Regions from separate parts of the Vibrio profundum genome, predicted to be linked through region 1. Evidence: predicted binding sites of a transcription regulator. Region 1 holds the regulator's gene; the other holds the start of a gene.
What was found. The regulator PurR, encoded in region 1, represses purine synthesis genes. The targets are predictions, from matches to a motif close to TNANGNAAACGTTTNCNTNA.
Positions count from the first base shown of each region.

Region 2: a site for PurR is predicted at 3,370-3,389, ahead of purL (phosphoribosylformylglycinamidine synthase). Genes of this name have one in related genera too.

Region 1 is NZ_JAKJTA010000003.1:458,488-474,982, forward strand. Features, by position in the region: gene glgA (glycogen synthase GlgA) at 1-134, shown strand, start outside; gene L4C34_RS02065 (substrate-binding periplasmic protein) at 222-1,052, opposite strand; gene L4C34_RS02070 (putative signal transducing protein) at 1,333-1,647, opposite strand; gene L4C34_RS02075 (TVP38/TMEM64 family protein) at 1,647-2,339, opposite strand; gene L4C34_RS02080 (GNAT family N-acetyltransferase) at 2,432-2,971, opposite strand; gene L4C34_RS02085 (substrate-binding periplasmic protein) at 3,283-4,077, opposite strand; gene L4C34_RS02090 (MFS transporter) at 4,154-5,371, opposite strand; gene purR (HTH-type transcriptional repressor PurR) at 5,574-6,578, opposite strand; gene torD (molecular chaperone TorD) at 6,778-7,434, opposite strand; gene elyC (envelope biogenesis factor ElyC) at 7,593-8,456, opposite strand; gene cmoM (tRNA uridine 5-oxyacetic acid(34) methyltransferase CmoM) at 8,513-9,292, shown strand; gene mukF (chromosome partition protein MukF) at 9,307-10,644, shown strand; gene mukE (chromosome partition protein MukE) at 10,625-11,356, shown strand; gene mukB (chromosome partition protein MukB) at 11,353-15,810, shown strand; gene L4C34_RS02130 (SIR2 family protein) at 16,297-16,495, shown strand, end outside.
Region 2 is NZ_JAKJTA010000003.1:50,555-55,053, reverse strand. Features, by position in the region: gene purL (phosphoribosylformylglycinamidine synthase) at 1-3,227, opposite strand, end outside; gene mltF (membrane-bound lytic murein transglycosylase MltF) at 3,570-4,499, shown strand, end outside.

The DNA.
Region 1 (16,495 bases):
CGTTGCAACGCTCTTTGCTTTTGTATGCACAATGCCCCCAAGATATACAAAAAATGCAGTCCTACGCGATGACACAAGATTTCTGTTGGAAAAAAGCCGCGGAGCAATATTTGTCTTTGTATTTGAGTGCTTAACTGCTATTTGAAATATTAAACTGAAAGGCGCCTCTGGCGCCTTTTTTTGGTTAGTGCTTCATCGTGTTGACGCTTCGTAGGAGAAAGCTACTGAGTGTTTTGGTATTGATGTATAAGCTTTTTGGTCGGGGGAGGGAGAGCGGTCGAACCATGATACTTCTTTATGATCTCTAAATAATGTCCGTTATTGATAATGACCTTCAAACCTTCCTTGAAAGTGTTTGCCAACTCTTTTTGATTCTTGTGTAGGATAATATCAGCGCTCGCCGTCTTTAGCGCTTGCTCCGAGATAGTGAATGCGCTTCGATCTTGGTCATTGAGTTCGCCGATGGCCTGCCAGCCAACAACCGCTGGAGCAACGAACATATCTATGCGCTCTCGTGTTAGCAGCTGTGCGGTTTGTTGAAAGCTTGAGACGAAGTAGGGGGTTATCTCAGCTTTAGTAAGCATGGGAGATAGTACGCCGCCAAGCACATATCCGATACGGTAACGTTTTAGTTCACCAAGACTGTCATAGTGGACGCCAGTAGGAAAATGCTTTTTGAGTGCGAATAGGTTCATCGTTGTGTAGTAAATTGGGATGAAAATGAGTTCTTGGTTTTGCTGTGAGTTCTGGAACCAATCAAATCCACCTTGAGCGATGCTCGATTTCTCTTTGTCCATTGCCCAGCTAATTCTGGCGATAGGGTAGGTGACATATTCTATTTGTATATTTTGACTATGAAATGCGGCTAGAACGATGTCGGATAAGATTGTATTGTGCGTTCCAACGAGAGGGGGGTGCTCAGTGGTGATGATTCTAACTAGTGGCTTGGCTGTTTGAGCGTATACATTCGGTGTGCATATAATCACGACCGACAATAAAATGCTATTGGCGCATTTTCTGGAAAAGTACTGTAGGGAACGTAAGCCTGACATAGTGTCCTCAATAACGATTAAGGTCTGCTGACCGTAAAGGCTTCAGACCCTAATAGTGTGGACCAAGTTTTATCAGACTGTCGTGAAAATTTAGGCGAATCCTAGCCAAACGTAGCTGGAAGTAGGTCTTCTCATCAAAGTCAGCTGGACTCGATTATCCGAGCTGTTTAACTAATAACTACTTGAACAATAACTAGTTAATCAAAAGCAACTAATCAAAAGCAATTAATCAAAAACTACTTAATCAAGAGCGACTCAATAAAGAGTCATTTCATCAGAATTAGGTAGCATGGCGCGGCTCAGAGCAATTCCAACATAACTCAAATTGTCCTTCGTTTTTTTCCTTGCAGCTATCGCATTGCCATTGTGTCTTTGATGACTGTTGATTGTGATATTCTGATACCAATGTTTGTGCTCTTTTTATCTGGTAAGGGTTGAGTAACCAAATATACGGGTCGGTATCATCGGAGCAGGGCAATTCCCCTTGTAAACCAAACAAGCTTTCTCCTCGCACTTCACACTCAATATTCTCAACTTGAAGATACGAGCAGAGAATATGAGCGTCCATCGGATTCGTGGCGATATACAGTTTCATCAAGCGTTTCCATTTTGGGCTTTCGGCTGGGTTCTGATCTTCGACATGATCCACTTGGCAATGATAGGGAAGAGACCTAGTAGTGCGAAAGAACCTAATACTGTTGGAGACACGATGCCGGATAAGCTATCAATCTGCGATAATTGAGTACCAGCGTTGAGGTAAACGGCGGTGCCGGGAAGCATGCCTAATTGGCTCACTAGGTAGAAACGTAGCGTGCTGATTGGGGTTAGCCCCATTAGCAAATTGATTAGGAAAAATGGGAACACTGGGATAAGTCGCAGCGAGAATAGGTAGAACGAACCATCGCGCTCCACGCCTTTGTTTATGGCAGAAAGTTTTGCGCCAAATTTGCTTTGTACCCAATCACGCAGCAAGTAACGGCTGCTTAAGAAAGCTAATGTCGCGCCAATGGTGCTGGCAAATGATGCAAGTAGCAAGCTGGTCCAAAAGCCAAATAAGGCGGCACCTAATAGGGTTACGACTGCTGCGCCAGGGATTGAAAAGGCCGTGATGGCAATATAAGCGAAGAAGTAGGTGAGCGCAGCAACCACAAAATGTTCGGCAATAAAGCCGTTGAGTAAAGCTTGCTGAGCTTTGGCATTTTCTATGGTGAGGTGTTGGCCAAAGTTAACACCGAGGAACACAATTAACGACACTAACACTATTCCGATCACTAGCTTCTTATTTATCATAACGACTCCATACAGCGATTGCTTGATGATTGTTGAACTTGTTTATTCAACTGCTCCCCAATGTAGACAGGTTGGTTGGTAAATAAATTTCACACGTTCGGATCAAATTGCGGAATCTGTACTGCGTTGAAGCGATAAATATGGTCGTCATAGAGTGAATTACCGATCTGATAAGCATTTGGCAGTATCTCCTTAAGCTCGAAACCACACTTTTTGAGGACACATTCCGAGGCGATATTGCCAGCCGTGACCACCGCTTGGTAGTGGGCGATGCGATGTTGTTGCGTTGCCCAATTAATAACGGCGCGAAGCGACTCTGTGCCAATGCCATTGCCATGGAATTCAGGTAACAACATGTAGCCCACTTCAGCCACGCCATTGTCGATAACGAAACCAGTGATGCCGCATTGTTCACCTGTCCTTTTATTCACGATAACGAGTGTGAGCCATTGAGAATCTTGCGCTTGCCAAGGCGATAGTCTTGAAATGAACTTTTCTCGTAGCTTGTCAGTATCAGGGGCGTCAAAGCAGAGCTCAATTATATCTTTTTCAGTCTGAAGGCGAAGGAATAGCGGCCAGTCCCCCTCGGTGATTTGAGTCATAATGAGATTCGGCGTGTCTATTTTCATCAATGGCGACCTTCAGCTATATAGTAAGTTAATCTCAATATAACAGAGCCTTATTGATAATAGATGACTTTTTCTTTGGTCCAATCATAGACACTATATCGTTGTAATATGCTTTAAAAATCGGCACTAAGTTTGAGTTTGGTCATCCAAGTACATAAATGGGCAAAACTTGGTGACAAATATGACGGGGTTTACAGGACTAGTTATCGCGGTAGGAGGATAAAGTAATATTGGAGCCAAGACGACGAGATGTCGACGTTTCATTATTCATCTCCGAGTAAGGGGGTGAAAAAGTTTTTCACCAGTATAGTCTACTGGCTAGATCCCCTAGGTAAATAGGTAGCAAGAATCTCATCATACTCACCACTGCTTTTAATTTTGTGCAGCCCTCGTTCGAATGTTTTAGCCAGAGCCGATTCACTTGGCGCGAACAGCAAATCAAGATTCGCGCGATACAAGACGTGGCTGTCGATGGCAAAACGTTCTATGTCTTTGGGGTAGTTCTTGCGAACCATTGCCCAGCCACTAAATTTGGTGACAACAACCATATCGATTCGATCGCGGAAAAGCTTTTTGATATTGAGCTCCGAATCTTTAGTCAGGTGGGGCTCGATTCCAGATCGCTTAAGTTTTGCCTCCAAAACGCCACCGTAAACATAGCCGACACGATACTTTTTGAGATCACTTAGCTGAGTGAAGTTGATTCCATTGGGAAAGCGATCTTTTAGATAAAACAGGTGTAACGTAGCTTGATATAGATTGACTGAGATGAAATTTGAAGACTGTTTTCTTTCTGTAAACCAGTTTTTTGATCCGATCACCGCATGACTTTTTTGCTCGTCTAATGCCCACTTTATTCGGGCCATTGGGTAAATATCAAAATGAACTTTGATATTTTCAGCGGCAAATGCCGCTATGGTCATTTTGTTTAATACAGACTCATCTGTTCCCATGAGTGGAGGATGGTATACAGTTCCAAGTTTGAGAAATTCTTGAGCTTGAGCCTTGAAGGGGAATAAAGCGAGAGACGCACATATCACCACAATAATCCCCCATGTTATAGCAGATGTAGAATCATGGAATCGTCGTTCTAGTACTTTCCTCATCGTTGCCTGTACCCGCTTCTAAGTTTGTTGCCATCTCTGAAGGATTATAGTTGATGATTGCGTCATTCAGGTCTTGTTATCCTGTGGGGAGGCGGGGAATATCGCTCTTTGGAGACGCTACTCGGCTGCGAGCGAAGGCGAAGCAAGAAAGCAACAGTAGGGAGACAACCACATAGCAAGTCGTCAGGCTGAGCATACTTTTCATCGCGACGTTGTTTAATATAATTAGAGCAAGTCCCGTAAACAGCATCTTAATCCCCCCTTGTACGGCACTAGCAACCCCTCTGTTCTCTTTTATTTCTTGCATACATAGCGATAGAGCCAGCGGCGCTGAAATTCCGCACGTTACAGAAAAAATCACGGTTGTGAGCCAAATAGTGATTATGTTAACGCCATATAAGTAGTTGACGGCTGATAATGTGACAGCGGCAATCAGAGCGAAAACGATGCACCCATGCAGTAGTTTTTCGCTATTGAGGCGATATAGGTGTTTGGCTAGCATCAGGGAGCCTAACACTAAGCTAGCCGCGTATAAGATGTAGAGTAAGGCATTATCTAACGGAGAGTAATGGTGATGGGCAAGTATAAACGGCATGTAGGAATAGAACGCAATGGTGATGGTGAACAGCAGTGCTGAGATAACGCTGAACCAAATAAAGCGGGTGATTTTAAGGATCAGCAGGTAGCTTGAAAGCTGCTGACGGATGTCCATCCTGGCTGCCGTTGGAGTATGTGTTTCTTTAAGTTTTCGGGCTAATACGAATATGGCGATCAGAGTGAATATCGATAAGCCCACAAAAACGGCGCGCCATGCAAACCCTTGGAGTATTACCGCGCCGATCAGCGGCGCCAGCGCAGGCGAGAGTTGGCTGGAAATGGAAAAGTAGGCAAACGCTTTCTTAATCGTATCTTGTCTATCACATACATCGGAAATAATCGCCCGAGCAATCACGGGAGCGCCCCCCGCCCCTAAGCCAGTGAGTAAACGACACGCATAAAGCTGCTCGATATTTTGTGCAAAGGCCGATAAGAGTGCCCCGGTATCGACAATCAAAAACGCGAGTAATATCGCTTTCTTCCTGCCATAGACATCAGAATAAGCACCATAAAAAAATTGTGATATTGCCGCACTCACCAAGTAGATGACAATGAGTTGTTTGGTTTGGTATTCACTTACCGACAGCGATTGCATGATATAGGGAAGGGCAGGATTGAGCATATCCATCCCCATGAGCCCAATCACCAATATGAAACAAGAGAATAGAATCGTGTGTTTTTGCGTTGTATTGAACATAATAATCGCGAGGAGTGAGTAGATAGCTGTGCGATATTATTAACGAGAAACAAGTTTTTTTCTGGTTGTGCTTCTCAGTATTGAATCGCACGTAGAATGGGGCGCATTTCTCAGGAAGATTTGGCGTGCCAGGTAGGATACAAAAATGCCCGACTAGATTAGCCGGGCATTCAGTTAAAGTATTTCAAACGTTTAACGGCACTTAGCGAATATCTTTTACCGTATTGCGCACGACTATCTCAGGCTGCATTTCGAAGACACGTTTTTCGTGTTTTTTATCCTTGATGCGTTCAAGTAGAATTTCGAATGCGTTTTTACCCACTCGGCGCTTAGGCTGGTGGATAGTGGTAAGCGGTGGTGAGAAATATTCCGCTAACTCAATATTGTCATAACCAATAACTGACATATCTTCAGGCACTTGTATGCCTTTTTGCTGCAAACGACTAATTAAGCCAAGTGCCATGGTATCGTTAAAGCAAAATACCGCTGTTGGCTTTTTATCCATGACTGCAATTTTATCTGCCGCGAGCACGGCCGTGTCGCATTCAAAATTGCCTTCTAAGATCCAGTCCTCGTTAACCTTAATGTCTTTCTCCGACAATGCGCGTTTGTAACCTCGAATGCGCTCTTGGCAGGCCGCTTTTTCTATTTGTCCGCTTAAACAAGCAATATCAGTGTGGCCGTTATCCATCAAGAATTTGGTCGCTAAATAGCCACCTTCTTCTGAGTTATCGATGATTTTGTCAGCTTGTGAGCTCTCAGGGCCCCAATCCATCACGACTTTTGGAATATCTTTGTGTTGGTCAAGCATCTCACGCAATTCTTCAGTTAGGTCAGAACACATCACCAACATACCGTCAACGCGTTTCTCAGCGAGCATGCGAATATAGTCGCGCTGCTTTTCGTAGATCCCACCAGTGTTACACAAAATCAAAGTGTAGCCTTGACGGTAACAGTAGCTTTCAACACCATCGATGACTTCAGAGAAAAACAGGTTCGTCGACTGAGTGACTAGCATCCCGATAGTGCGTGTCGTGTTGCATTTTAAACTGCGTGCGACCGCGCTTGGCGCGTAGTTGAGTTCTTTTACCGCCGCTTGAACTCTCTCTTGCGTGGTTTCAGCAACAAAACGAGTCTTATTGATTACGTGTGAAACTGTGGTGGTTGATACGCCAGCGAGGCGTGCAACGTCTTTAATGGTGGCCATTGTTCTGTCCTATTATTTCTGCCACATTTATTTGGACGGGCAGACAGTCCTACATACAGCAAAACCGCCAAACTACGGCGGTTTACATAATTTCATCATCTTTTTCTCGATTGCGTTGCCGATTTTAGTGTGCCTGTCTTATTACCGCAACAGAAAACCACGCTCTGACTTTGTTTATTGGCTTAATTTGCACGGTATTTTACAAACGCTGTTTAGTCGCGAGGTATTCACAATCCAGTTCAAGGAAGCAAACTAACAAGCGTGCGATCGATGCGTAGAAGCCAAAGCTGTCTTTGTGATTGAGTTGCTCTCTAAAGTCATATAACCAAGACAGCAAATAACGGCGGATAAACATCTCTTGTTCAGTGAGCGCTTCATTGAAGTGCGCCAGTTTTTCGAGCTCGTTGGAGCGAATAATTAAATTGCCAAGAAAGTCGAGCTCATTAGAGATGTGATCGGCAGGTTCTTTGTTGGATGGGTCGACAGTGACATAGTGGCTGGCCATCAAGGCCACAATCTCTTGGGTCGAAGTATGTAAAGAGGGGTTGGCCACGTTACGGTAATGAGATGCGCAGGTGGAAATGACGTTCTGATTCGAACTGAGGAATAGGTCGTTAAAGTCTGACGCTAGCACAATTTGCGCATCTTCCATTGTCCTCAACTGGTTGATGCAATGGAGTAAGTCGTCACTGGGTTCCGTAAGAATGGGAACCTCTCCAAGCCCTTCAACAAAAGTTTTAAGTTCGTCGCTTTGATACTGATCTAACTCAGTCTCAGACAGCTCCCGCACAAAAAGCCCCGAGATCCACCAATAGATCTCGGCTCGCTTTTCATTAAAGGCTTTTAACTCATCCATGGCGGCCACTTCTTGCTATCCATGCTTATATTTTAATCAATAAATGAAACTTTGCTGGAATGTCGGTGCATTCATGTCTGAGGTGGGAGATCAAACAGGGCAGCGATTAGACTGCCCATAAAGTATATTGCGAGATAATGGCTGGGCTTAAGTCGCCATTAAAGTGAGGTTTCCGGGTCTTTTGGGGTAGCTTCGGTATAGTCAGTTGCCACCCAATCCCTTAGAGATTGCCACATCAACCCCAGCTCTTCGTGCCAGTAAGTCTCTGTTTGTTCGAGGTATTTAGCTTGGGGTGTATATTTTATCCATGCCTGAGAAATATGCTTTTGCGCTAAATAGTTAGTGGGGGCAGGCAGAGGGTATAAACCAGCCGAGTGAAACTCATTCAGTGCACGAGTCATATGACTTGCAGAAGTTACTAGCACCATTTTTTTCTGCTTAACGAAAGCGGCGGCTTGCCTAGCTTCCTCCCAAGTATCCTGTGCAGTTTCAAGCAGAATGATATCCGTTTTTGGCACACCGAGTGATAGGGCGACTTTCGCCATCATTCGAGCATTGCTCACTTCTGAACCCGCCGCGTAGCCTGACAGAATCAATTTTGAGCCTGGGTACATACGCATAACGCGGATGCCCTCAGCTAAGCGCATCAAGCCTGTGCGACTTAACTCGGAGGTAGGTGGGATCTGGTCATCGACCACGTGACCGCTGCCCAAAACCATAATGTAATCGATGTGCTCGTCGACGGGAAAGAAAGCACTGTGTTGCCGTTCTAAGGGCATAAGCAAACGAGTCGAAACGGGTTGAAAGGAGATTAAAAAGATCCCTAATAAAGAAAATAGCACCACTAAACAGCCAGACTTTCGCCGAGTGGTAAACATGATTAGCATCAGCCCGAAAAAACCCAGTAATAGCATCGCGGGTAGGGGCATGAGTAAGGAAGAAATTATTTTTTTCAGCACAAACATACTTAAATAGTCCGAAAAATCACCAATTGAAAGGAAAAAGAAACAAACTTTCTTTATTCCTGCCGTTCATATGACAGAATAGCAGCACGATTCGCTATAATAACGTAACGCCTGTGACAGAAGACCGCAATTTCGACGATATTGCCCACAAATTTGCAAAAAACATCTATGGCTCTGACAAAGGAAAGATTCGCCAAGCTATTGTTTGGGAAGACTTTACTGACATACTTTCTGCTCTAAATTGCGAGAATGCAGCATTGCGAGTTCTGGATGCTGGCGGTGGGCTAGCCCAGATGTCGCAAAAACTGGCTAAACTCGGCCATAAGATTACACTGTGTGACTTATCAAGGGAAATGCTTCAGCTTGCTAAGCATGATATTGAAAAGCATGGTCTTATGGAACAATATCGTTTTATTCATGCGCCTGTTCAGTCGATTGCTGAACATTTAGACGATCCTGTCGATTTTGCCATGTTCCATGCTGTCATGGAGTGGCTTACCGATCCAAAACTTGCGCTTGATACCGTTTTACAACAAGTAAAGCGGGGCGGTGTTGCGTCTGTTATGTTCTACAACCATCATGGCTTAGTGTACAAAAACGTTATGTGCGGCAATATTCCTCATGTACTGCAAGGAATGCCACATCGTAAACGTTTTAAGCTTCAACCACAGCAAGGATTGTTGCCAGAAGATGTGTATCGATGGATTGAAGACGCAGGCTTTGAAATTTGTGGAAAATCGGGCATTCGTTCGTTTAGCGACTACATAGGGAATGTCGAGTACATGGGTGACTACACATTTGATGATGTGTTGGCTCTTGAAAAGCAACTATGTAGACAAGAACCTTATTTATCATTGGGCCGATACATTCATGTCTGGGCCCAAAAGAAGTAACTACAGGAAAAAGGATGAGCGAAGAGACTCAACGAGTCGCTGATCAGCCTATTGAAGAGTTGGTCGGCTGGATTAGACAGCACGATTTCTCCTTACACCTCTCAACAGAGCGCTTGGCATTTTTGATAGCCCTTGCGGTTCTGAGCAATGAAAGATTTGATGAAGAGTTGGGTGAAGGGGAGCTGCACGACGCATTTTTGTTTGTAACGCGCATGTTTGAAGATACGGGCGAAGCCTCGATCTTTAGAGCAAACAATGCCGTCAACGAAATGGTGTCGCAGCGTTTGCTAAGCCGTTTTACCAGCGAAGTGACGGAGGGGGCAAGTATTTATCGATTGTCTCCACTAGCCATTGGCATTACCGATTATTATGTTCGTCATCGCGAATTTTCTAAATTGAAACTCTCGATCCAGTTGTCGATCGTAGCGGATGAGATGTCGAAAGCGGTTCAAGCTGCACAGGAGGGCGGAACTGTCGAACATTGGCAGAAAAACGTCTATGGCGTGCTGAAATACTCAGTCAATGAAATTTTTGACCAAATCGATCTTAACCAGCGTGTGATGGATGAACAGCAACAATCTGTTAAAGAGCAAATTGCTGAGTTGCTGCACAAAGATTGGCGTGACGCGATCAACAATTGTGAATCGCTACTGACAGAAACTTCTCACACACTGAAAGAGTTGCAAGACACCCTGCAAGCCGCTGGGGATAACTTACAAACTCAATTGTTAGATGTGCAAGAAGTGATCTACGGCAACGCTGAATTAGAGTTCGTCTCTGAGTTGCTGTTTGGGTTGCAGATGAAGCTCGACCGTATTATCAACTGGGGTCAGCAGGCGATTGACTTGTGGATTGGCTACGATCGCCATGTGCACAAGTTTATCCGAACTGCGATTGATATGGATAAGAACCGTGCCTTTAGTGCGCGCTTGCGTCAATCCATTCAAGATTACTTTGATGAGCCTTGGTTCTTGACCTTTGCGGATGCAGATAAGCTGAGTGACTTGCGCGATGAAGCCCTGGTGCTACGCGACGATGAAGTGACTGGGCAAATGCCACCAGAAGTGGAATATCAGCAGCTCGAACAAGTAGATGATGAACTGTCTAAGCGCATTTCCGATATGTTGCAGGCTCATAAAGAGAAATCTGCCGCGATTGACTTGGGTTCAGTGCTTAAAGATTACTTGTCGACCCATCCTCATACTCATCACTTTGATCTAGCACGTATGGTGATAGATCACGCAGTTCGACTAGGTTATTCAGGCTCAGACTATCACGCTGTGCAACCTGACTGGCAATCGATAAACGAATTTGGTGCAAAGGTACAAGCCAATGTCATTGACCGATACTAATGAATACATGCCTGACAATCTTGTGAAGGCAATCTCCAACCCTCTTTTTCCTGCATTGGACAGCATGTTGCGCGCGGGGCGTCATGTGTCAACGGAAGATCTGGATAACCACGCACTACTGGCAGACTATGAAATAGAGCTTGCTCAGTTTTACAAACGCTACAACACGGAACTTGTTAAAGCGCCCGAAGGGTTCTTTTACTTGCGACCGCGTTCGACTTCTTTAATTGGTCGCAGTGTATTGTCTGAATTAGACATGCTGGTGGGCAAAGTGTTGTGTTTCCTCTATTTGAGCCCAGAGCGTCTGGCGCACGAAGGTATTTTTACCAATCAAGAGCTCTACGACGAATTGCTGCAATTGGCTGATGAAAACAAATTGATGCGCTTAGTGACTAACCGCGCGACAGGCTCTGATCTGGATAAAGAAAAGCTGTTTGACAAGGTAAGAACCTCACTGCGTCGCCTGCGCCGTTTGGGTATGACCATCAATATTGGTGAAACTGGCAAGTTCCGTATCAGTGAATCTGTGTTCCGATTCGGCGCTGATGTTCGCGTTGGTGATGATGTGCGTGAAGCTCAGTTGCGTTTGATTCGCGATGGTGAGGCCGTCGTGCATAGCAGCCAGCCCGATCAAGGTAGCTTGTTAGAAAATCAAGAAAGCATTCAAGAAAGTGATAGTGAAGATAACTCAGCGCGAGAAGGTGAATTATGATTGAACGAGGTAAGTATCAATCACTGACGATGGTCAACTGGAATGGCTTTTTCGCACGGACGTTTGATATCGACAATCTAGTGACCACCTTGTCCGGCGGTAATGGTGCGGGTAAATCGACCACAATGGCGGCCTTTATTACCGCCTTGATCCCCGATCAGAGCCTATTGCACTTTCGTAACACCACAGAAGCGGGCAGCTCTCAAGCTTCAAGAGATAAAGGCTTGTTTGGTAAGTTGCAGCCAGGTGCATGTTACGCTGCGTTAGAGGTAGTGAACTCTAAACAACAAAGAATTATTTTTGCCGTCAAGCTACAACAAGTAGCAGGGCGAGATAAAAAAGTTGATATCAAACCGTTTGTGATTCAAGGGCTTCCGAACAAGTATAAGCCGACGGATATACTGATTGAAAACGTGTCTGATACTCACGCACGAGTGCGACAGCTGACGGAGATTAAAGATTCAATAGCTGAACTTGACGGTGTGTATTTCAAAACCTTTACTTCGATTGTTGATTACCATAGCCAGATGTTTGAGCTAGGTGTGGTGCCAAAAAAACTGCGCAATAGCAGCGATCGCTCGAAGTTTTATCGCCTGATTGAAGCCTCATTATATGGCGGTATTTCAAGCGCTATTACCCGCTCTCTACGTGATTACTTGTTGCCACAAAATGGTGGCGTGAAGAAAGCCTTCCAAGATATGGAATCGGCACTTCGTGAAAATCGTATGACTTTAGCGGCGATCAAGACAACGCAGTCGGATCGCGATTTGTTTAAGCATTTGATCACTGAGTCGACCCATTACGTCTCAGCAGATTATATGCGCCATGCGAACGAGAGACGAAACAAGCTTGAGAAAACGTTATCGCTGAGAACAGAACTACAAGGGGCAAACACCACCTTAGTTGAGCAGACCACTTTGCTTAACCGTATTGGTCAAGACCTCAACTTGCTAGCGGAACAAGAACAATCGTTAGAGCAGGATTTACAAGCCTCCAGCGATCATTATCAGTTAGTGCAGACCGCGCTACGTCATCAAGAGAAAATTTCTCGCTATCAAGAAGATCTCTTCGAACTTAGTGAGCGTCTTGAAGAGCAAGCGATGGTGGTTGAAGAAGCGCAAGAGCGTGTATTGATGGCCGAAGAGCAATCGAGCTTCTCAGAAGAGGAAGTGGATAGCCTGAAAAGCCAATTGGCCGATTACCAACAAGCGCTCGATGTGCAACAAACTCGAGCCTTGCAGTATCAGCAAGCAGTTGAGGCGCTCAATAAAGCCCAGCAGAGCATCGATGACGATACGCTCAGCGTGGAGAATACGGCTGAACGCATTGCTGAAATGAAGCAGCAGGAAGAAAAGAAGACGGCGAACCTGCTGACGCTTAAACACAAGTTGGATATGTCTTCCGCGGCATCACAACAGTTTGAGCGAGCATTCTCTCTTGTTAAGCAAGTGGATAACAAAGTAGAGCGCCGAGAAGCGGCGCCTCACGCGAAAGCCATGATTGGTCAAGCAAGAGAAGCGAAGCTGCTAGCGCAAAACGAACAGCAATGGCGCGCTCAGTATCGAGAAGTCGATCGCTTAATTAAGCAAAAGCAACAAGCGGTACATTTCGTTAATGAGTATCAAAGTCAGCACAACAGCCGGTTAACCGATGAACTGAGCGTGGAAATGGAGCGTGAGCGCCATGCCGCTAGAATCGATGAGCTGGAAGTGTCGCAGGAAACACTACGTGACACGCGCAGTGAGCAACATCGCCTAGATACAGGGTATCAAGCTGAGATTACGCAACTAGAAATCAGAGCGCCAGCTTGGATCATCGCAAATGACGCGCTAACGCTGCTACGAGATCAAACAGGCAAAGAGCTTTGTGATAGCCAAGCCGTGTTAACTGAAATGCAGCACACTGCCGACAGAGAGCGCTCAGCATCGATTGAAAAAGACAAATTAGCGACTCGCCGTAGCGATATCGAACAGCAAATTGAAACCTTAGCTTCCCCAGGTGGTGCCAATGATCCGCGTTTGAAAGGGTTAGCAGATACCGTCGGCGGTGTTCTGCTGTCTGAGATCTACGATGATATCGCCTTAGAAGATGCTCCGTATTTCAGCGCTATGTATGGCCCAGCTCGTCGTGCCATCGTGGTTTCTGATTTGGCTGGCATTAAAGAGAAGCTGATCGATCTCGATGATTGCCCAGATGACTTGTATATCATCGAAGGTGACGTAGATGCATTCGATGACAGCAGTATGATGGCCGATGAATTGGACGGCGCGGTGTGTGTGCAAGTCAACGAGAGGCAGCTTCGTTACTCACGTTTCCCAAGCATTCCTTTGTTTGGCCGCGCGGCACGTGAGCAGAGATTAGAAAAACTCCGTGAAGAGCGCGAAGAACTCGTCGAGCAACATGCGAAAGCGGCGTTTGACAGCCAAAAACTTCAGCGTCTCTACCAAAGTTTTAGCCGTTTCGTTGCCAAATACATTCAAGTGGCGTTTCACCCTGATCCAGAGCAAGCATTGCAAAATGTGCGCGATAAACGCAACCAAGTGCTCCGCGTCTTGGCTGAGCTCGATGGCCAAGCCCAGCAGCAGCGCAGTCAGCTAACGGCGAGCAAACATGCGATCAGTTTGATTGATAAGCTTGCCCCTAGTATTGAACTTATCGCCGATGATACTTTGCCAGAGCGTCATGCCGATCTAGAAGATAAGTTGGCCAAGCTTGCTGAACAAAAAACATTTTTGGCCAATCATGCCAAAGCATTGCAAGAGCTTGAATCTTTGGTTAATGCGCTTGATGTGGACCCACAGCAGTTCGCCAGTATTGAGCAAGAATATCAGCAAGCAGACCGCGAGCTTAAACAGCTCAAGAGCCAGATGTTTTCGCTATCGGATTTAGCTGAAAGACGCCACCACTTTAGCTACTCAGACTCGGTTGCCATGCTCGATAAAAGCAGTGAACTGAGTGAGCAATTAAAACGTAAACTGGTGTCGGCTGAAAGTTCGCGAACCCGCAGTCGTGAAGAATTTAAACAAGCGCAGAGCCAGCTAAGTCAATATCATCAAGTGTTGGCCTCGCTAAAAAGTGCGCACCAAGCCAAGCAAGAAACGGTTCAAGAATTCCAATTGGAAGTGCGTGAACTGGGCGTGGTCGCGGCCGATGAAGCGACATTGCATCAGGCGGAGTTACGCCGCACTGAGCTGACTCAAAAATTATCTCAAGTGCGCACACGCCGCAGCGAATATGAGAAAACCACCACCTCTACCGAACTGGAAATGAAAGGTTTGCTCAAACGTGCCAAAGCGGCGAAAAAGGAATACATTGTTCTGCGCAAATTGGTCGTCGAATCTAAATCGGGCTGGTGCTCGGTGATGCGTTTGGCCCGTGACAGCGACGTAGAAAGCCGCTTGCACAAGCGAGAGCTGGCTTATATGTCGGCGGGTGAGCTGCGTTCGATGTCGGATAAATCTCTTGGTGCGCTGCGCCTTGCGGTTGCCGACAACGAGACGCTTCGCGATGCGCTACGTTTATCGGAAGACAACACTAAGCCAGAGCGAAAAGTCCTGTTTTATATTGCGGTGTATCAGCATTTAAAAGAGCGGATTCGTCACGACATCATTCAAACAGCAGATCCAGTTGAAGCGATTGAAGAGATGGAAGTGGAACTGGCTCGCTTAACAGAAGAGCTCACTCAGCGTGAAAACCGTTTGGCGATCAGCTCTGAGTCGGTGGCTACCATCATCACTAAGACCATTCAACGTGAGCAAAACCGCATTCGTATGCTCAACCAAGGCCTATCGAACATTTCGTTTGGTCAGGTGAAAGGCGTGCGTTTGAACGTGAAAACACGCGAGAGCCATGCAGTGCTCTTGAGTGGTCTTTCGGATCATCAAGCCCAGCATAAAGACCTATTTGAGAGTGCGCGCTTTACCTTCTCTGAAGCCATGGCGAAGCTGTTCCAACGCGTGAACCCGCATATCGATCTTGGCCAGCGTTCTCCGCAAATCTTGGGCGAAGAGTTGCTTGATTATCGTAACTATCTAGAGCTCAGCGTGGAAGTGAATCGCGGCACCGATGGTTGGTTACAAGCCGAGTCGGGCGCACTATCAACGGGTGAGGCGATCGGTACTGGTCAGTCTATCTTGCTCATGGTGGTGCAAAGCTGGGAAGAAGAATCCCGCAGGCTGCGCAGTAAAGATATCGTGCCATGTCGTCTTCTGTTCCTAGATGAAGCCGCACGCTTGGACGCTAAATCAATTTCAACCCTGTTTGAATTGTGTGAGCGTTTGGATATGCAGCTACTCATTGCAGCTCCTGAAAACATCAGCCCAGAAAAAGGTACTACCTACAAACTGGTGCGCAAAATCTTCAAAGATCACGAACACGTGCATGTCGTGGGGCTACGCGGCTTTGGCGAAAAACCCGCCGCCGAAAGCTCTCAAGAGTTACTTGAAGAGATATAAGCTCAATGAACAACGCCCTCATATAGTATGAGGGCGTTTTTTTAAGCGTTGGCGGGGTATAGAGGTTGGCGAAATTCGCATTCGCATTTGTCGTCGGATTTCGTCTAAAAACTTGCTGCCATCTCTACTTCCTTTTTTCTGTATATCTATACCGTTTATTAAGTTTGAATGTTATTTGAGTATGGAAAATGGCTTGTTTTGTCGGAATTGCTAGCTCGTTTTGTCTAAAGGTGAATTAGTAATCCTCTGTTAATCAATGGATTTATCTTGGAGATACTCAAGATAACGAGCCATGTTAAAAAAGATAACAGGCGGGCTCGTTTGCATGTAATGGTGAAATGAAAAACAAGGTAAATATGCTTTGTTTTTCATGGGGTTATGATAGGTTGGTTGAGATTTTGGCGGGCAACAAAACGAGCCAGCCTGTTATTAAGAATGTTATAACACTTGCATAATTCAGACTATCGCGCAATTTAAGGAGAATCAGTGAACGAAGTATTAGACGGAGAATTATTTTCTCAAGTAGAAGAGCATTTAAAGTGCTCTGAACAAAGCTGGCTGCTCGGTGCGGGCATAAGCTTTGATGTAAAACTTCCTTTAATGTATCCGCTGACCAATAAGGTTGTTAAAGACCTTGAAAAAGATAGTGCCGAATCGTACAAAAAAATCATATCTCCTCTAATTG
Region 2 (4,499 bases), 410 kb from region 1:
ACAGATTCAAAACCAGCACGGTCAAATGCCGCTGCCATTTCAACGTGAGAGTTCACACCTTGCTCACGCAAAATAGCCATTTTAGGCTTAGCACCCTTATTGATCATGGAGCCAGCAATGTAAGGCGCGGCGATATCTTCATTCACATCAAAGCTAAGCTCAACGTTCAGACCCGGGTCTGAGTTGTCTTTCTTCGCTTCGTGTTCTTGATTCGCACACTCTGGGTTATCACGCAAAGATTGCATCTTATGCGTCGTTTCTGCCCAAATGGTACGCAGCTCTGTACGGTTACGCTCAACAATAACTTGTTCGCCAGACTTAATCACAACTTCGTCTGATGCTTCTACCGAACCAATCACATGTGAGCATGCTTCTAGGCCGTTTGCCGCCAGCGTCGCTTTCACTGCGGCTAAATCTTCGCTGCGAACCTGAATGACCGCGCCCAACTCTTCGTTGAATAGCGCCGCTAGTACGTCTTCACCCAGTGCTTCGATGTTTGCGTTAACACCACAGTGACCAGCAAATGCCATTTCCGCAAGCGTTACGAATAGACCACCATCACCTTTATCGTGGTAAGCGATAATTTGATCGTTAGCCACTAGCGCTTGAATGCCTTCGTAGAAACCTTTCAGCTGTGCTGCGTTGTCGACGTCTGCAGGTTTATCACCCAGCTGTTTGTAAACTTGTGCTAGTGCCGTTGCACCTAGACGGTTCTTACCGTTACCTAGGTCGATAAGTACTAGGCTTGAAGCACCTTTATCTGTACGAAGTTGTGGAGTAATCGTCTTACGTACATCTTCAACACGAGCAAATGCAGTAATAACAAGAGAAAGCGGAGACGTCACTTCTTTGTGCTCACCGTTTTCTTCCCACTGAGTCTTCATCGACATAGAGTCTTTACCCACAGGGATAGTAAGACCTAGTGCCGGACATAGTTCTTCACCAACCGCTTTTACCGCTTCGTAAAGACCTGCATCTTCACCAGGGTGACCCGCTGGAGACATCCAGTTCGCCGAGAGTTTAATGTGTTTGATATCACCGATGTTCGTCGCTGCAATATTAGTAATTGCTTCACCCACCGCTAGACGAGCAGATGCGCCGAAGTCTAGTAGCGCCACTGGCGTACGCTCACCAAGAGACATGGCTTCACCGTGGTAAGAATCGTAGCTCGCGGCAGTCACTGCGCAGTTAGCAACAGGAACCTGCCAAGGGCCAACCATTTGGTCACGAGCAACTAGGCCAGTTACCGAGCGATCACCGATGGTAATAAGGAATGTTTTCTCTGCAACGGTTGGCAAGCGAAGAAGGCGGTCAACCGCTTCATTCATTTCAATGCCTGAGCGATCGAGGGCTGGGTTGCTCACCTTCAACGTTTTAGCATCACGATGCATCTTAGGTGTTTTACCTAATAAAATGTCCATTGGCATGTCGATTGGCGTGTTGTCGAAGTGTGAATCTTCTAATTTGAGTTCACGCTCTTCGGTGGCCTTACCCACAACAGCGTATGGCGCACGCTCACGCTTACAAATCGCCTCGAAGGTAGCCATGTCTTTATCTGCTACGGCCATTACGTAACGCTCTTGAGATTCGTTACACCAGATCTCAAGTGGGCTCATACCCGGCTCATCGTTTGGTACATCACGTAAGTTGAAGATACCGCCACGCTCGCCATCATCTACAAGCTCAGGAAGTGCGTTCGAGATACCACCCGCGCCCACATCATGGATAAAGGCAATTGGGTTGTCATCACCTAGCTGCCAGCAACGGTCGATCACTTCCTGACAGCGACGCTCCATTTCTGGATTTTCACGCTGAACAGAAGCAAAATCAAGATCTTCAGCTGATTGACCAGAAGCCATTGAAGACGCCGCGCCGCCACCAAGACCGATATTCATCGCCGGGCCGCCAAGAACGATTAGGCTTGCGCCTACTGGGATCTCTTTCTTCTGAACGTGTTCATCACGAATGTTACCTAGGCCACCAGCCAACATGATTGGTTTGTGGTAACCTCGAACCTCTTCACCTGCGTGAGAGTTAACCTTCTCTTCGTAAGTACGGAAGTAACCAAGCAGGTTAGGACGACCAAATTCGTTGTTGAATGCCGCGCCACCAAGAGGACCTTCAAGCATGATATCAAGTGCATTTACGATACGGCTTGGCTTACCAAAATCCGTTTCCCATGGCTGAACAAAGTTCGGGATCTTCAAGTTTGAAACAGAGAAAGCCACCAGACCAGCTTTAGGTTTACCACCGATACCTGTCGCGCCTTCATCACGGATTTCACCGCCTGAACCTGTCGATGCACCCGGCCAAGGAGAGATTGCCGTTGGGTGGTTATGCGTTTCAACTTTCATCAAGATGTGCGTTTTCTCTTGGTGATAGTTGTACTGACGAGTTTCTGAATCTGGGAAGAAGCGACCGACTTCAGAGCCGGTCATTACCGCTGCGTTATCTTTATAAGCAGACAAGACATGTTCAGGTGTGGTCTCGTAAGTGTTCTTAATCATTTTGAACAAGGATTTGTCTTGTTCTACGCCATCGATGGTCCAATCTGCATTGAAGATCTTGTGACGACAGTGCTCTGAGTTTGCTTGAGCAAACATCATTAATTCAATGTCAGTTGGATTACGTTCAAGCTTAACCGTAAAGCTTTCAAGTAAGTAATCAATTTCATCTTCAGCAAGCGCAAGACCTAAGGTCACGTTCGCTTCTTCTAGCGCTTTACGACCACCAGTAAGAAGGTCTACTTCAGCATGAGGTGCAGGCTCTGCGACTTGGAACAAGGCTTGAGCAGCATCGAAGTCGGTAAAGATGACTTCCATCATGCGATCGTGAATCAGAGCTCTCAGTGCGGTCGTTTGATCCGCTGTCAGCTCGACGGATGTTTCAATGTAGTAAGCCGTACCACGCTCTAGACGTTTAATTTTGTCCAGACCACAGTTTTGCGCGATATCGGTAGATTTAGATGACCATGGAGAAATCGTACCTGGGCGAGGCGCTGCAAACAGCATTAGACCTGCTGGTGTATGCTCTTCGATCGTCGGACCGTAAGTTAACAATTTTTCTAGCTTCTCAACTTCTTGAGAATCTAGCTCCGTCGTAAGATCAGCGAAGTGCATAAACTCAGCATAGATACCAGTAACAGGTAGCTGCTGTTCACGACAAAGTTCTAGTAGTTTGTTAACACGAAACTCTGAAAGAGCTGGGGAACCACGCAAAATTCTCATGTGCTTAGGTCTCTTAATGCAGTTGATTAAAGTGATATTGGTATAAACTCAATAAGTTAGTACTTAGAAATTGAGACTTATGCCGATCACACCTTGTGTTGATGCGCGCATTATAAAGCATTTGTTTTTGCGATGTAACAAGAAAAGCAACCGTTTGCGTCATTTTTTTCCTAGACGTCTATCGCTACATTGTGATGGGTAAATTGCAGACGTAGGCCGTGGTTTGGCGGAATCCGCTTTGCCAATCACTATCGCTTTGATATAAAGGCATATGCCGTAAGCGTTTTGAGACGTTTAGTCCTAGAACAATTGGCTATATAGAATGTATGAGACGTATGAGTAATGTTTAAAATTTGTTTCCACCAACTACGTAACACCGTCGCCATTGTCGCAGTGTCAATGATCTTATCTGGCTGCCAAATTGAATCCAAGCCAAAAAGCGAGCTTGATCTGATCCGAGAACGCGGCGTATTGCGCGTAGGCACCTTAAATAATCAACTCTCCTACTATATAGGTCCAGACGGCCCTGCGGGTGTTGATTATGAGCTGGCACGCGAATTTGCCGACGAACTGGGCGTCAAGTTGGAGATGAAACCCGCTTATCGTGTATCGGCCCTCTACCCAGCGCTGAAAAAAGGCGAAATTGATATTATCGCCGCAGGCGTTAGCCCTCCAGCGGATACCCGACATCAGTTCCGAGCCGGACCGGCTTATTATTATGTCAGCCAACAATTGGTGTATAAAAAAGGAAACTGGAAACCAAAAAGTGTTAAGCAGCTGGTTGCCAAGCAAGACGAACTCCTAAAACAAAATCAAGGTAAGCCTATTTTTGAAGTCGTCGGCGAATCTCGCTTTGACGCAACGGCCAAGAATTTAAAGAAGAGCTACCCGAGCTTAATCTTCAAAGCGGAGAAAGAAGCCGATGTCAATGAGCTACTAAGAAAGGTGGCATTGGGAGAGCTTGACTTCACTGTCGCCGACTCCGTTGAACTCTCGCTATCACAACGTGTCTATCCCACACTCACTTCTGCAATAGAGCTAACCGAAGACCAACCTATCTCTTGGTACTTGAGGCGCTCTGATGATGAAGGGTTATACGCGCTCATGATTGAATTTTTTGGCCACCTCAAACAATCAGGCCAGCTCGCGACCTTAGAAGAAAAATACATAGGCCATATCAACACATTCGACTACGTTGATACCCGAGCATTTATCCGCGCTTTGAATGGCAAGCTCGAACGCTGGGAACCCTTATTTAAACAATACGCGGGC